2 regions of the Streptomyces sp. NPDC005402 genome follow, and region 2 is predicted to be linked to the other one. Evidence: riboswitches for the same ligand, from Rfam matches in the RefSeq annotation. Region 2 holds a riboswitch; the other holds the start of a gene.
What was found. Region 2 has a riboswitch for cyclic di-AMP ahead of ABZT02_RS15670 (transglycosylase family protein). Riboswitches for the same ligand answer to the same signal wherever they lie in the genome.

Region 1: another riboswitch for cyclic di-AMP. It lies ahead of ABZT02_RS38620 (NlpC/P60 family protein); the one in region 2 lies ahead of ABZT02_RS15670 (transglycosylase family protein).

Annotation. Positions count from the first base shown of each region.
Region 1 covers NZ_JBEXFB010000029.1:21,710-29,485, reverse strand. The annotation lists gene ABZT02_RS38630 (ATP-dependent Clp protease proteolytic subunit) at 1-224, shown strand, start outside; gene ABZT02_RS38625 (hypothetical protein) at 232-537, shown strand; cyclic di-AMP (ydaO/yuaA leader) riboswitch at 884-1,095, shown strand; gene ABZT02_RS38620 (NlpC/P60 family protein) at 1,099-1,572, shown strand; gene ABZT02_RS38615 (DUF6328 family protein) at 1,667-2,269, shown strand; gene ABZT02_RS38610 (ATP-binding protein) at 2,445-2,903, opposite strand; gene ABZT02_RS38605 (helix-turn-helix transcriptional regulator) at 3,118-3,978, shown strand; gene ABZT02_RS38600 (DUF397 domain-containing protein) at 3,988-4,209, shown strand; gene ABZT02_RS38595 (8-amino-7-oxononanoate synthase) at 4,250-5,377, opposite strand; gene bioB (biotin synthase BioB) at 5,526-6,689, shown strand; gene ABZT02_RS38585 (adenosylmethionine--8-amino-7-oxononanoate transaminase) at 6,682-7,776, shown strand, end outside.
Region 2 covers NZ_JBEXFB010000007.1:111,985-119,760, forward strand. The annotation lists gene ABZT02_RS15660 (septum formation initiator family protein) at 1-396, opposite strand, end outside; gene eno (phosphopyruvate hydratase) at 498-1,784, opposite strand; gene ABZT02_RS15670 (transglycosylase family protein) at 2,079-2,774, opposite strand; cyclic di-AMP (ydaO/yuaA leader) riboswitch at 2,778-2,945, opposite strand; gene ABZT02_RS15675 (transglycosylase family protein) at 3,151-4,137, opposite strand; gene ABZT02_RS15680 (cytochrome P450) at 4,330-5,685, opposite strand; gene ABZT02_RS15685 (nucleoside triphosphate pyrophosphohydrolase) at 5,816-6,814, opposite strand; gene ABZT02_RS15690 (SurA N-terminal domain-containing protein) at 6,975-7,622, opposite strand.

The DNA of each region.
Region 1 (7,776 bases), on a different contig from region 2:
AGGGGCAGGCCGGCGATCTGGCCATCCAGGCCGAGGAGTTGATCCGGGTGCGGGGCCGCCTGGAGCAGATGCTGGTCCGGCACACCGGGCGCAGCTCCGAGCAGGTGAGCGCGGACATCGAGCGGGACAGGATCCTGGACGCGCAGGGCGCCCTGGACTACGGCCTGGTGGACGCGATCGTCCCGAGCCGCAAGTCCTCGCACTCCGCTCCGGGCGCGAGGTGAGCCCTCGATGGTGCCGGACCTTCCACCGCTGCCCGCGCTCACACGCGCCGAGGGCGAGCTGATCGACCGTTATCTCGACGTGGTCGACCTGCTGGGCCGGATCAACCCGGCCCGGCGCGAGGACACCTACGGCGGACTGCGCGCGGCGCAGGCGCTGGTGAGCAGGGCGGCCGAGCTGCGGGACGCGCTCGTGCTGATGCACGGCCGGGGTGAGCGCGAACTGCACGCCGCGACGCTGGCGCGGGCCCTGCGGGTCCTGGACGGAGAGCGGCGTACGGCCAGGGTCACCGTGCCGCCCGAACCCGGCAATTGACGCATTGACGCGCCGGCTGTGACTCCGGACGTTCCACGGGTCTGACGGGGCGTCCGGAGCTCGGTTGAAACGGACCAAAAGACGTACCGCCGTTTGCAGGAGGCGCGAGTCCTTTTTCGCGCCCGTCCGGGTTGCGCAATGCGCGTGTTTCAGGTGGGGGATGAGGAGTTCCTGTGCTGGTCGAGGGGGCAGCGGACCCCTCGACGCCTCTTCGAACGCTCATGTGTCCACCCGAACGGGTGAGTGGTGAGTAACAACACAAATCCCCGGTTCCATTGGGTTTTTGGGACATCCGTGCGCCAAGATCCCTGACTGACGACAAGCCCCCGCCACAACGGCGGGGCGATCCGGGCGGACGCCGAGTCCTGCCGCCGCCCGGATGACCGGTCGACAGGAGTGGATCGGCAGGAGTGGAGGACCCAAGCACGACGGGTCGCCGGAACGGTCACGCCATGGCCGGGCCGAGCATCCCTTGGGGTGAAGCCGCGTCAGCGGCCGGGCAACTTCGCCAGCCCGAATCCGACAGGTCATCCTTCACAGGCGGCTGACGAAGGGTTGCGCATGACTGCGCTCAATCGTGTCCCGTCGCTGATGGTCCGGGCCGGTACGGCCTCGGCCTTCGCCATCGCCGCCGTGGGCGGCTCCGTCGTGGTGCCGGGCGTCGCAGCCGACGCCGCCGCCGCGACGCCGGCGACGAAGGCGCTCAAGGTAGCGGCCTCCAAGAAGGGCTCGCCGTACAAGTACGGCGCCACAGGACCCCGCCGCTTCGACTGCTCGGGGCTCACGCTGTACTCGTTCAAGAAGGCGGGCAAGAAGCTCCCGCGCACGGCGGCCCAGCAGTACAACAAGACCCGCCACATCGGCTCGGGCAGCCGCAAGGCCGGCGACCTGGTGTTCTTCCACTCGGGTTCGAACGTCTACCACGTCGGCATCTACGCCGGGAAGGGAAAGATCTGGCACGCCCCGAAGACCGGGGACGTGGTGAGGCTGCAGAAGATCTGGACGAAGAGCGTCTGGTACGGCCGGGTCAAGTGACGCCCCCGAGGGGGCGGCGGCGACCTGACCTCCCGCCGCCCCCTCGGGCTCCCGGGGGCGCGTGACACGCGCTCAGCTGGTTATCCGCGCCCGCATGGCCGACCACCGCCCCTGCACCGCCCGCTACGAGACCCCGCTGGAGCGCGCCGACCGCAACTTCGGCGAGCTGCTCCAGGAACTGCGCGTCACCCAGACCGGGGTGCAGATCCTCTTCGCCTTTCTGCTGGCCCTGGCCTTCACCCAGCGCTTCCCGTCCCTCGACACCTTCCAGCGCAGCACGTACGTCACCACGCTGCTGCTGGCGGTCGTCGCGGCGGCCCTGTTCACCGCACCGGCGGCCCTGCACCACTCGCTCTTCCAACGCGGCGCCAAGGCCCGCATCGCGCAGGTCTCCTCCCGGCTCGCCACGGTCGGCATGGGGGTTCTGGTGCTCGCGTTCACCGGCTCCGTACTGCTCGTCGTGGACGTGACCACAGGCCGGGCCGGCGGAGTGGCCGCGGGCGCGGCGACCCTGCTGGTGTGTCTGGGCCTGTGGGGCCTGCTCCCCCGACTGGTCCGGCGGGCGGGACTCGCCGAGGACCGCAAGGCGGCGCAGTCGCACTCCACCCCTCCGTCGGCGAGGCGCGAGGTGATCAGGCCGCGAGCAACGGCTCGGCCAGGAGCATCACCCCGAGAACCGTCAACACGCCTCCGGTGACCCCGGCTACGGCCCGAGCCGCCCGCGGCCGACGCTGCCACCGCCCCCAGCAGGCTGAGATGGGGGCCTTGGGATGGGCACGCGTTCGTGACGAATCCCTGCCGCAACGGCCGCACCGCCGCCTCGGCTTCCCTCTGACGTCGGTTCGACGGCCTCGCGTCCCCCGTGGGGCGGGTTACGGCTCCTGCTGTCCGGCGGCCGTGACCGGCTCCGCCGGTACCTTCCACGGGAGTTCGATGGAGACGGTCTTGCCGCCTTCCCGGGTGGGCCTGACTTTCAGCCTGCCGCCGTACTCGGCGGCGAGCCAGCGGATGATCACCATCCCCCGTCCGTTGTCCTGCTGGACCGCGGCGGGCAGACGCTTGGGGAAGCGGGGGTGGCTGTCGGTGACGCCGATGCGCAGTTGTTCGTCACGGTCCAGCTCGAGGTCCACCGTGAAGGTGGGTGACTGCCCGAAGGTGTGCTGTACGGCGTTGGTGGCGAGTTCGGAGACGATGAGCCGGACGGTCTCGGCGGCGTCCGTGGTGGGCGGCAGCCCCCACTCCGCCAGTGTGCTCAGGACATAGGTGCGGGCCGCGGAGACCGAGGCGGGTTCGCTCGGCAGAGTGACGGATGCTTCCAGGTGGTCTGCCATGGCGACGTCGTCCCTTTCCCACAGGACCGGAGTCCGACACGGTGCGGATGGTTCGAGTACGGTCCCGGACTGGTGGTTCATCGCCAGAGTGCCACCACCGAGGCTGTGACGGGTGCCGATCCACCAAGATGTGCATATATCTGTCGCTCGAAGCGGTGAACTCTGCGACGCGAGACCGTATTTGGGCGGCTCGTAAGGAGTAAGGAGTAGCGCCATGCAGCACGGTCCCGCGGTGCGCCGGCGGAAACTGGGCGCCGAACTGCGTGCGTTGCGCGCGAGTGCGGGGCTCACCAGCGGCGAGGCGGCCCGGCTCGTGGGCTGGCACCAGTCGAAGGTGAGCCGCATCGAGACCGGTGCCAGCGGGGTGAAACCGGCCGATGTGCGGTTACTGCTCGACGCCTACCGCGTGGGGGACGCGAATCTGCGGGAGCTGTTGCTGGTATTGGCGGGTTCCGACGAGAACGGCGGCCGGCACCACTGGTGGCACGCGTACCGGGGCGTCCTGCCGCCGACATACCGGGACTTCATCAGTCTGGAGGCCCAGGCGAGCACGATGCGCACGCTGGAGACCTCGGTCGTGCCCGGCCTGCTCCAGACGCCCGAGTACGCCCGTGCGGTGACCAGGGCCGCGGTGGAGGGTCTCGACGACGAACGTCTCGACGCCCTGGTGGAGGTCCGGCTGGCCCGTCAGGACATCCTGCGCGCACAGCCGCCACTCGAGTTGAGCGCCGTCCTGGACGAGGCGGTGCTGCGGCGGGAGGTCGGCGGCCCCGAGGTGATGGCCCGTCAGCGCAAGAGACTCCTGGAGGCGGCGCGGCTGCCCCAAGTGCGGCTGCAGGTACTGCCGTTCGCTGCCGGGGCACATGTGGGTATCACCGGGCCTTTCGTTATCTTCTCATTTTCGCGCACTTCTGATCTGGATGTGGTTGTTCTCGACCACTTGACGAGTAGCCTCTATCTCGAACGGAAAGAAGACCTCCAGGCCTACACCGAGGCCTTCAACACCCTTCGGATCCACGCCCTTTCGCCCGAGGACTCGTTGGATTACCTCGCGGGGATGGGTGACGGCACGTAAGGAGGCACCATGTCTGCACTGCCTCGGAACGTAACCTCCAGTACCCGACTGCCCGAAGTGCGCTGGCTGCGCAGCAGCTACAGCACTGGGGCGAACAACTGTGTGGAGACGGCGAGGCCGTCGGCCGGGCCGTGCGCCGGGCTGCTCGCCGTACGCGACTCCAAGAATCCGGACGGACCCGCGCTGCTCTTCTCCCCCGAGAGCTGGGCGGGCTTCGTCCGGGCGTTCTGACCGTTTCAGTCCGTTCGGTGCACGGCCGTGTCACGCCGACTCATGGTCGTGTTCCGCCGATCACACGTACAGCGCGTTCGATCTGCTCCTCGGAGAGGTCCGCGCGGGCGGTCAGCCTGAGCCGTGAGATGCCGTCGGGCACGGAAGGGGGCCGGAAACAGCCCACGAAGAGCCCGGCGGCACGGCAGTCGGCCGCCCACTGCAGGGCCTCCTCCGGGGAGGGTGCGCGCACCGAGACCACCGCGGCGTCCGGACGTACCGCTTCCAGACCCGCGGCGGTCAGACGTGCGTGCAGTCCGGTCGCCACCTCGCGCGCGCGTGCGGCCCGCTCGGGCTCACGGCCGAGCAGTCGCAGGGCCGCGAGGGCGGCTCCCGCCGACGCGGGGGCCAGACCGGTGTCGAAGATGAATGTCCGTGCCGCGTTGACCAGGTGCTCGATCACCCGTGCGGGGCCGAGGACGGCGCCGCCCTGGCTGCCGAGCGACTTGGACAGCGTGACCGTGACGACCACGTCGTCGGCGCCCGCGAGTCCCGCCGCGTGCGGGGCTCCGCGGCCGCCGGCGCCGAGCACCCCCAGGCCGTGGGCGTCGTCGACGACCAGGCCCGCGCCGTGCTCCCGGCATGCCTCGGCGAGGCCGGCCAGCGGTGCCGCGTCGCCGTCGACCGAGAAGACCGTGTCGGACACGGCGAGGGCGGGCCCCTCGTGCGTGCCCAGTGCCTTGCGGACCGCGTCCGGGTCGGCGTGCGCGACGACCTGGGTCGTACCGCGAGCCAGCCGGCAGCCGTCGATGAGGGAGGCGTGGTTGCCCGCGTCGGAGACGATCAGTGAGCCGTGCGGGGCGAGCGCGGTGACGGCGGCCAGGTTCGCCGCGTATCCGGAGGAGAAGACCAGCGCCGCCTCGAAGCCGCAGAAGTCGGCCAGCTCGCGCTCGAGTTCGCCGTGCAGCTCGGTGGTGCCGGTGACGAGCCGGGACCCGGTCGCACCGCCGCCCCAGGTCCGCGCGGCCGTCGCGGCGCCTGCCACGACCTCGGGATGGCGGGCCAGGCCCAGGTAGTCGTTGCTCGCGAGGTCCAGCAGCGGCGAGTCGGCCGGACGCGGCCGCAGGGTCCGTACGAGTCCGGCCCGCCGGCGCGCCGCCGCCTGCTCGTCGATCCAGCCGAACGCCATGGGTCCTCCGGGGCTTTTGTAGACAACGGACAGACCCTAGTCGCAGCAAACGCTACCCACGGTGTGGCAATACCCACACGTCGCTGCGGGTGTGTTGTGCGATCCCTACCTTGGCCCGGGGCGGGTCCGTAAGACAGGATCGGCTCTCATGGACCTGCTGAACACGCTGGTGGACAAGGGGCTTCGGCGCGAGCTGCCGACCCGCGAGGAGGCGCTGGCCGTGCTGGCCACCTCCGACGACGACCTGCTCGACGTGGTGGCCGCGGCCGGAAAGGTGCGCCGGCACTGGTTCGGGCGTCGGGTGAAACTCAACTATCTCGTCAACCTGAAGTCCGGGCTGTGCCCCGAGGACTGCTCCTACTGCTCGCAGCGGCTCGGCGCCGACACCGGCATCCTGAAGTACACCTGGCTCAAGCCCGACCAGGCCTCCCAGGCCGCGGCGGCCGGGCTCGCGGGGGGCGCCAAGCGGGTCTGCCTGGTGGCCAGCGGGCGCGGTCCGACCGACCGTGACGTGGACCGGGTCGCGGGCACCATCAAGGCGATCAAGGAGCAGAACGAGGGCGTCGAGGTGTGCGCCTGTCTCGGTCTGCTCTCCGACGGCCAGGCCGAGCGACTGCGCGAGGCGGGCGCGGACGCCTACAACCACAACCTCAACACGTCCGAGTCGACCTACGGCGACATCACCACCACGCACACCTACGCCGACCGGGTCGACACCGTGAACAAGGCGCACGCGGCCGGTCTGTCCGCCTGCTCGGGCCTGATCGCGGGCATGGGCGAGAGCGACGAGGACCTGGTCGACGTCGTGTACGCGCTGCGCGAGCTGGACCCCGACTCGGTTCCGGTCAACTTCCTGATCCCTGTCGAGGGCACCCCATTGGCCAAGGAGTGGAACCTCACCCCGCAGCGCTGTCTGCGCATCCTGGCGATGGTCCGCTTCGTCTGTCCGGACGTCGAGGTCCGCATCGCGGGCGGCCGCGAGGTCCATCTGCGCACGATGCAGCCCCTCGCCCTCAACCTGGCCAACTCGATCTTCCTCGGCGACTACCTCACCACCGAGGGCCAGGCCGGCAAGGCCGACCTGGAGATGATCGCGGACGCAGGGTTCGAGGTGGAGGGCGCGGGCGAGGTGACGCTGCCGGAGCACCGGGTGACCGGCGGCTGCCATGAGAGCGCGGACTGCGGCTCCCACGAGGGCGGCGGGGTCTGCGGTACGGCCGCCCCGGCCGCGCCGACGGTGAGCGAGCCGCGCACGGACCTGGTCGCCGTACGCCGTCGAGGTGCCGGAACGGACCTCGCGCCCAATGCCTGATCTGCCCCTCCTGCCCGTGCCGGAGCTGCTGGCGCTCGACCGGCGGCACGTGTGGCATCCGTACGGTCCGATGCCCGGCCGGGTCGACCCGCTCGTCGTGGAGTCGGCGAGCGGGGTGCGGTTGCGGCTCGCCGAGGGCCCGGAGCTGGTCGACGGCATGTCGTCCTGGTGGTCGGCGATCCACGGCTACAACCACCCGGTGCTGAACGAGGCGGCGCGCGAGCAGCTCGGGCGGATGAGCCATGTGATGTTCGGCGGGCTCACCCACGAGCCCGCCGTCCGACTCGCGAAGCTCCTTGTCGACATGTCCCCCGAGGGCCTGGAGCATGTCTTCCTCGCCGACTCGGGGTCGGTGTCGGTCGAGGTCGCGGTCAAGATGTGCCTGCAGTACTGGCGCTCGCTGGGCCGTCCGGGCAAGCAGCGCCTGCTGACCTGGCGCGGCGGCTACCACGGTGACACCTGGCAGCCCATGTCGGTGTGCGACCCCGAGGGCGGGATGCACGAGCTGTGGTCCGGGGTCCTGCCCCGCCAGGTGTTCGTGGACGCTCCCCCGGCCGAGTTCGAGGAGTCGTACGCCGATCGGCTGCGCGCGGCGATCGAGCGGCACGCGGACGAGCTGGCCGCTGTGATCGTGGAGCCGGTGGTGCAGGGCGCGGGTGGGATGCGGTTCCACTCCCCCGCGTATCTGCGGGTGCTGCGCGAGGCGTGCGACGCGCACGACGTACTGCTGGTGTTCGACGAGATCGCGACCGGATTCGGGCGCACGGGCGCCCTGTTCGCGGCGGAGCACGCGGCGGTCACGCCGGACGTGATGTGTGTGGGCAAGGCGCTGACCGGCGGTTACCTGACGATGGCGGCGACCTTGTGCACGCCTCGCGTGGCCGACGGCATCTCGCGGGGCGAGGTGCCGGTGCTGGCCCACGGCCCGACGTTCATGGGCAATCCGCTCGCCGCGTCGGTGGCCTGCGCGTCGATCGGGCTGCTGCTGGGGCAGGACTGGCTCGCGGAGGTCAAACGGATCGAGGCGGGGCTGCGGGAAGGGCTGGAGCCGGCCCGTGCGCTGCCCGGTGTGAAGGACGTACGGGTT
Region 2 (7,776 bases):
GCGGGACTTCTTCGCCGCGTCGGGGTCGACGACGATGAAGCCCGTCTCCCCCGGCATGACGTAGTGCAGCCGCTGCCGGATCTGCTGCTCCGCGTACGCGTCGTCCTGCCAGCGCGCCTTGAGGTCGCGCAGTTTCTCGACCCGCTCGGCGGCCCGCGCCTTCTCCCGCTGGAGATCGGCGATCTCGGCGCGCTGGGAGACGTACTGCCTTATCGGGTACGCCAGCGCCACCACCAGCGTGCACAGCACGAGGGCGAGCAGCGCGGCCCGGCCGGTCAGCCGGGAGCGGCGGGCCTGCCGTTTGGTCTGGGAGCGGTAGACACGGGCCGCGGTCTGCTCACCGAGCAGCCTGATCCTGGTCGTGGTGGAGAAACGGTCCCGGTCCTTCACGGCCATCGGCTCTCCGCCTCCCCTTCTACGTACGTACGTCCCCGCACACGGTACGGGACCGGTACGGGGACGTACGTACGACTGGCTAAGGCTTAGCCCTGCCGGGGTCAGCCCTTGAAGCGCGGGAACGCGCTGCGGCCGGCGTACACCGCGGCGTCGTCGAGGATCTCCTCGATGCGCAGGAGCTGGTTGTACTTGGCGACGCGCTCGGAGCGGGCCGGGGCGCCGGTCTTGATCTGGCCGCAGTTGGTGGCGACGGCCAGGTCGGCGATGGTGACGTCCTCGGTCTCGCCGGAGCGGTGGGACATCATGCACTTGAAGCCGCTGCGCTGGGCGAGCTCGACGGCGTCGAGGGTCTCGGTCAGCGAGCCGATCTGGTTCACCTTGACGAGCAGCGCGTTCGCGGCGCCGTCCTCGATGCCGCGGGCCAGGCGCTCCGGGTTGGTGACGAACAGGTCGTCGCCGACGATCTGCACCTTGTCGCCGAGCTTGTCCGTGAGGACCTTCCAGCCGGCCCAGTCGTCCTCGAACAGCGGGTCCTCGATGGAGACGAGCGGGTAGGCCGCCACGAGCTCCTCGTAGTACTCCGTCATCTCGGCGGCCGAGCGGTCCTTGCCCTCGAACTGGTACTTGCCGTCCTTGTAGAACTCGGAGGCGGCGACGTCGAGCGCCAGGGCGACCTGCTCGCCGGGGATGTAACCGGCTTCCTTGATCGCCTCGAGGATGAGGTCCAGGGCGGCGCGGTTGGACTCCAGGTTCGGCGCGAAGCCGCCCTCGTCGCCGAGGCCGGTGGACAGGCCCTTGCTCTTCAGGACCTTCTTGAGGGTGTGGTAGACCTCGGTGCCCCAGCGCAGCGCCTCGGAGAAGGACTCCGCGCCGATCGGGGCGATCATGAACTCCTGGATGTCCACGTTGGAGTCGGCGTGCGAGCCGCCGTTCAGGATGTTCATCATCGGCACCGGCAGCAGGTGCGCGTTCGGGCCGCCCAGGTAGCGGAAGAGCGGGAGGTCGCTGGCCTCGGAGGCGGCGTGGGCGACGGCCAGGGAGACGCCGAGAATGGCGTTGGCGCCGAGCGAGCCCTTGTTGTCGGTGGCGTCCAGGTCGAACATCGCCTGGTCGATCAGGCGCTGCTCGGTGGCGTCGTAGCCGACCAGCTCCGGGCCGATCTGCTCGATGACGGCCAGGACGGCCTTCTCGACACCCTTGCCGTGGTAGCGGTTCGGGTCACCGTCGCGCAGCTCGATGGCCTCGAAGGCGCCCGTGGAGGCGCCGGAGGGAACGGCGGCACGACCGGTGCTGCCGTCGTCGAGGCCGACCTCGACCTCGACCGTGGGGTTGCCTCGGGAGTCCAGGATTTCCCGGGCTACGACGACGTCGATGGACGGCACGAGCATCTCCTTCTTGGGATGTGACACGGTCCGCCGGGACCGCGGTGGGTTCTGCGAGTCCGAGCCTAACCGGCTCCGGGGGATCGGCCACCGTGTGGACCGCCCCCTGGACAGAACCGAGAGTAAATTGTTTCTGAACTGAACAAAGACGCCCCCGCAGCGGCCCATGAAAAAACCCCGCCCCGGTGCGTACGGGGGAACACGCACCGGAGCGGGGAGCCCGTGGGGACGGGGGGGGACCCTCACGAGGCCTTCATCCTGAAGGACACGGCTGTGAGGGCCCTGTGGTTCAGCTGGGCCTTACTTCAGGTGCAGCTGCTGGCCCGGGAAGATGAAGTCGGCATCGTCGATGATGTCCTTGTTCAGCTTGAACAGCTTCTGCCAGCCGCCCTTGACCTTGTGCTTCTCGGCGATCGAGCTGAGGGTGTCACCCTTGACGACCTTGTACTCGCCGTCGCCCTTCTTGACCTTCTTGCCGGTCGGGGTGGTGACGGTCTTCTTGGCGGCCGGACGGTCGGTCGAACGCGAGGCGCTCTGCTCGTCGGTCGAACGGGTGCTGGTGCCCGAGTTCGAGGAGCTGGAGTTCGAGCTGGAGGAGGACGAGCTGCTGCCGCCGTTGTAGCCGGCGCTGGACAGGCCCGTGCCGCAGACCGGCCAGGCACCCTTGCCCTGGGAGGCGAGGACCTTCTCGGCGACGGCGATCTGCTGCGACTTGCTGGCCTGGTTGGCCTGCGCGGCGTACTGCGTGCCGCCGTACGCGGCCCAGGTGGAGGCCGAGAACTGCAGGCCGCCGTAGTAGCCGTTACCGGTGTTGATGGACCAGTTGCCGCCGGACTCGCACTGGGCGACGGTGTCCCACTCGGAGGCGGTGGCGGCGGAGGCGTTGCCGGCCGCCATCAGCGGGGCGGCGATGGCGACACCGGTGACACCGGCGAGCGCGGCGGCGCGGGTGGCCTTGGACGGACGGCGGTGCTTGCCCTTGCCGGAAAACAGCATGGTGGATCCCCTCACCGACGCCTGCGAGGTGAGCTGTCGGGTTCGGGCCGGTTGAGTTGCCCGGTCGCACACCTCGCGGTGCGCGACTTAACCCCAAGCCGGTCCAGCGTGAACTGCTGGGTCCGGCACTTACCTTGGGTCCCCCGCTCCTGCCTACGGCGCTTGACGCGACGACTGTTCCCGTACGGCCGCTGGCAGGATTCGGCGTTGCGACAGACGGGGCTCGGGTTGCCGAGCGGTCACGACCGTAGACACGCGATCGGCGGAATTTCAAAGACGATCAGGGCTTCTGAGACTCATCCCACACTTTCACCAAAGTGGACATTCAGTGCGAAGTGTGACGTGAACTCCCGCTGCTTTTCAGGCCTTTTCGGCCCTATTCAGCCCCTGTGTCGAGCGTCTGACCGGCGACGATGTTGCTCGGGTCGGCCCCGATACGGTCCTTGTTCTCGGCATAGAGGGCACGCCATCCGCCGTCGAGGCCAAGGGAGTCGGCGATGGAGACGAGGGAGTCGCCCTCCTGGACGGTGTAGGTGGCGGCGTGCCGGCCGGCCGAGGGCGAGGCCGTGCTCTTCGTCGCACTTTCCTCGGCGCTGCCGCCGCGATGCTTGCCGGAACCCAGGGCGCCGACGTCCACGAGGGCCGAAGAGCTACCCTCCTGCCACGACTTGTCCGCTTCGCCCTCTTCCGGGCTCACCACGGGCGAGCTGCCGGAAGGCCGCGCGTCCTTCGTGGCGGAGTCCTTGGATTCCGAAGAGTTCTTTTTGTCCGACTTGGCGGCACCGTCGTCGTCGCCGGAGGGAGTGGCCGACGGCGAGGGCGTCGCGGACGAACCGTCCAGTGCGTCGAGCAGACCGGAAGACTCCTCGGAGCCCGAGGAGTTGGAGGAACCGGACGAACCAGACGAGTCGGATGTGGCGGACGAGCCGGAAGCCGAGGCCGAGGGCGTACCGCTCCCGACGCCCGTGTCGACGTCCGCCGAACTCGAGTCCTTGCTGAGACCGCCGAGCAGACCGCAGGTCGGCCACGCGGCGATGCCCTGGTCGTCGAGGAGCTTCTCGGCCACGGCTATCTGCTGGCTGCGGCTGGCCAGGTCCGCGGTCTCGGCGTATTCGAGGCCGCCGTACTTCTCCCAGTTCTCCTGGGACATCTGCAGGCCGCCGTAGTAGCCGTTGCCGTCGTTCGCGCTCCAGGAGCCGCCGCTCTCGCACTCCGCGACGTGGTCCCAGGTGGTGCCGGTGGCGGCACTCGCCCCGGTCGCTCCGAGCAGTGGGATCGCGATGGCGGATCCCGTCACACCGGCTGCCACGAGGAGAGCCGGAGCCTGACGGGGGCGACGGTGACGACCGTTCCCGGAGAGCATGGAGGGACCTTTCCCGAGACAGCAAGTACCCGCGCGGTGGGTGGTACGGGGCACCGCGCTGGTCCGTGAACGTATAGGGGTTCGATCACTTGTCACAAGTTAATGCCGCGTAGATCACGTGAAGATCACATACTTGAGGGCGCGTCATGTTTACGCGGCACCGCGCCGGGATAGGCCGGACCCCTCGGTCGATTACCGGACGGGCGTGAACTCCACGGGCAAAGTACGCAGTCCACGCATGATGAGCCCCCCACGCCAACGCAAATCGGCCGAATCCACCGCGAGTTGGAGGTCCGGGAGGCGAGTGAGGAGGGTGGCGAGCGCGGTCTGGCCCTCCAGGCGGGCGAGCGGGGCACCGAGGCAGTAGTGGATGCCGTGTCCGTAACCGAGGTGCTGATTGTCACGGCGGGACAGATCGAGCACATCGGGGTCGGCGAACCGCTCCGGATCCCGGTCCGCGGCCGCGAGTACGACGAGCACCGGATCCCCGGCGGCGATGTCCTGCCCGCCGATCCGCAGGGCTTCGGTGGCGAACCGCCAGGTGGCCAGTTCGACCGGGCCGTCGTAACGCAGGAGTTCCTCCACCCCGGTCTCCAGGAGGCCCCTTTCCTGCCTGGCCAGGGACTCCTGCAGCCGGTTCCGCTGCTCGGGGTGGGTGAGGAGGGCGTAGGCGCCGTTGCCGATCAGATTGACGGTGGTCTCGAAACCCGCGAACAACAGGATGAAGGCCATGGCCGCGGCCTCGTTCTCGGTCAGGTGCTCACCATGGTCGGAGGCGCGGATGAGCCCGGAGATGAGGTCCTCGCCGGGGGTGGGCTCGTCGGGCAGCTCTGCCCGCTTGCGGTGGATGAGTTCGGCGAGATAGCCGCGCATCTTCTTCACGGACCGCGCGACCCCGCCCCGCGGCCCCCCTGCCTGCCCGGCTTTCGTGTGGCGCAGCATCATGCCCGCCCAGTCCCGGAAGTCGTCCTGGTCCTCCCGGGGGACACCGAGCAGGTCACAGATCGCGTAGATGGGGAGCGGGAAGGCGAACTCGTGGATGAGGTCGGCGGTGCCGGTGGCCGCGAAACCGTCGAGGAGACGGTCGGTCAGCTCCTGCACCCGGGGCGCGAATTCGGCGACCCTCCTGGGCGTGAACGCCTTGCTGACGAGCCGTCGGAGCCTGGTGTGGTCCGGCGGGTCGATGTTCAGCAGATGCGTCATCAGCTCCGCCTTGCGCTCCCCCGGGATACCGGTCTTCCCCTTGGCGTGCGCGGGCTCGTCGTGGTGCGCGGGGTTCTTGCTGAGCCGCTGGTCGGCCAGGGCCTGCTTGGCATCGGCGTAACGGGTGACCAGCCAGGCCTCCACCCCACTGGGCAACCGGGTCCTGTGCACGGGGGCGTGTTCGCGGAGCCAGGCGTAGGCGGGGTAGGGGTCGGTGGCGAACTCCCAGGTGAAGAGTTCGGGGGTGGGGGTGGGGGTGGGGGTTGTGGGGGTGGGGGTTGTGGGGGTGGGGGTTGTGGGGGGCGGGGTGGTGGGGGGCGGGGTGGTGGAGGGCTGGTCGGTCACTCCTTGACGTTATCCGGCGGGGTGGGGGGCTTGTCGGTGCCGGTTCCCTCACGTGCCGAGGGCCCTCCCTCCTCCCACCTGCCAGGCCCCTCCCCCACCCAACCGGCGCTACCTCAGCCCTCTCACCCCCTCAGCCCTCCACCTCCCGGATCGCGTCCCGGTACGCCCGTGCCGCCGCCCTCAGCGCAGCCTCCGGGTCGACGCCCGCCGCCTCGGCGCGGGTGGCCAGGGTGAGGAGTTCGTAGCCGATGCCCTCGGTCTTCGGGAGCGGGACGTCCAGGCCCGCCGTCCGCACCCGTGATGCCAGCTTGGCCGCGAGGGCGAGGCCGGGCTGGCCGAGGGGGATGCCCTCGGTCACCGAGGTGCGCTGCTTCTCTATCGCCTTGGTGCGCAGCCAGTGGGCCTTGACCTCCTCGGGGGTGTCGGCTCTCTCGTCGCCGAAGACGTGCGGGTGGCGGTGGATGAGCTTGGCGACGATGCCGCCGGCGACGTCGTCGATGGAGAAGGGGGCGTCCGGGTCCTCCTCGGCGATCCTGGAGTGGAAGACGACCTGGAGCAGCACGTCCCCGAGTTCCTCGCGCAGTTCGTCGCGGTCGTCCTCCTCGATGGCCTCGACGAGTTCGTACGCCTCCTCGATGCCGTATTTCGCGAGACCCCTGTGGGTCTGCTGGGAGGACCACGGGCACTCGGCGCGGATGCGGTCCATGACCTGGACGAGGTCGAGGAGCCGGGCGCCGGGCAGGTCGTAGGAGGCGGGGAGCAGCTCCAGCTCGGGCATCTGTACGCGTCCGGATCCGGCGAGGCGGGCCAGGCCGTCCGTGAGGGCCGGCTCGCCCTCGCCCGTGGCCACGACGATCACCGTGTGCCCGCCCGCGCACGCGGCGACCAGTTCCTCCGCGGTCGGGGACGTCTCGTCGACCCGTATCCCCGCCTCCCTCAGATACGGCAGCTGAAGGTGGGTGCCGTCCGCGCACAGCACACGGTCGGCGGCGTGCAGTGCCTGCCAGGCGGGCCAGGACAGCAGGCCGGGGGCGACGCGGTGGCTGGTGGTGAGCAGGACGATGCGGCCGGGGGCGGACGCCGTGTCGGGGTCCTGGTCGGGGGCGGGCTCGAAGCCGGTTGCGTTCACGATTCGAAGCTAACGCACGGGGCCGACGAGGCGATCCGGTTGTCCACAGGTCAGGGGTGGCGGAGTGATCGTACGATCATCTGCCCGCTCGGTGTGGACCGTCCTGCGGGTAGGGCTGTGGACGGTCCTGCCGGCCGTGCTGTCGGCCGCCCCTGTCCCGCTACGCGCTCTGCTCGCTCCCCGTCGCCGTGACCTCCCGTACCCACGGAGTCTTCGCGTCGACGCGGGTGCTCTTCGCGACGTCCCAGGTGCCGTAGCGCGGGTTGAGGTCGACGTCGAGTTGCTTCGACGCCTTGCTCAGGGCGTTCCAGAAGGCGGGGTCGCTGGTGTCGGTGCCGAGCTTCCCGGCGAGTTTCTGGGCCTCCAGCTGGAGGCGGAGGTTCTCGTCGAGGCGTTCGGGTGCGATGCCGTACTGCTGGAGCCAGGCCGTCTCCAGGCCCTTGGACCCGCCCGCCTGCTCCTCCAGGCCCGACCGCAGCTCCTGGACCTCCTTGCGGGTCACGGACACGCCCGCGTCGGCGGCCGCCCGGTGCAGTACCCGGTCGAGGACCATGCCGTGCAGGACGTCGCGGGTGAGGGTGCCGGTCTTGGCGATGGCCTGCTTGTACTGCGTCTCGTCCGTGACGGCGGCCCGCTGCGCGTCACGCACCTCGGTCACCCGGTTCTCCAGCTGGGAGACGGTGATCCGCTGCCCGCCGACGACGGCCGCCGCGCCGGGATGCGCGTCGCTTCCGCAGGCGGTGAGCAGGGGTGCCGCTGCGACAAGGGCGGCGGAGAGGACGAGCGCGGTGCGACGACGGCGGTGCAAGGAGGCCTCCCGAGGAGATTGTGCGACGGTGCACAAGGTCTTGCGGTGATCGATGGTAGGCAGGGGACCGGCTCTGGCCAACCCATTCGACCAACGATTCACCGGGACTTCCGGCACCGCCGCGCTCTCGCCGGCACGCACGCGCGTGTGCGGG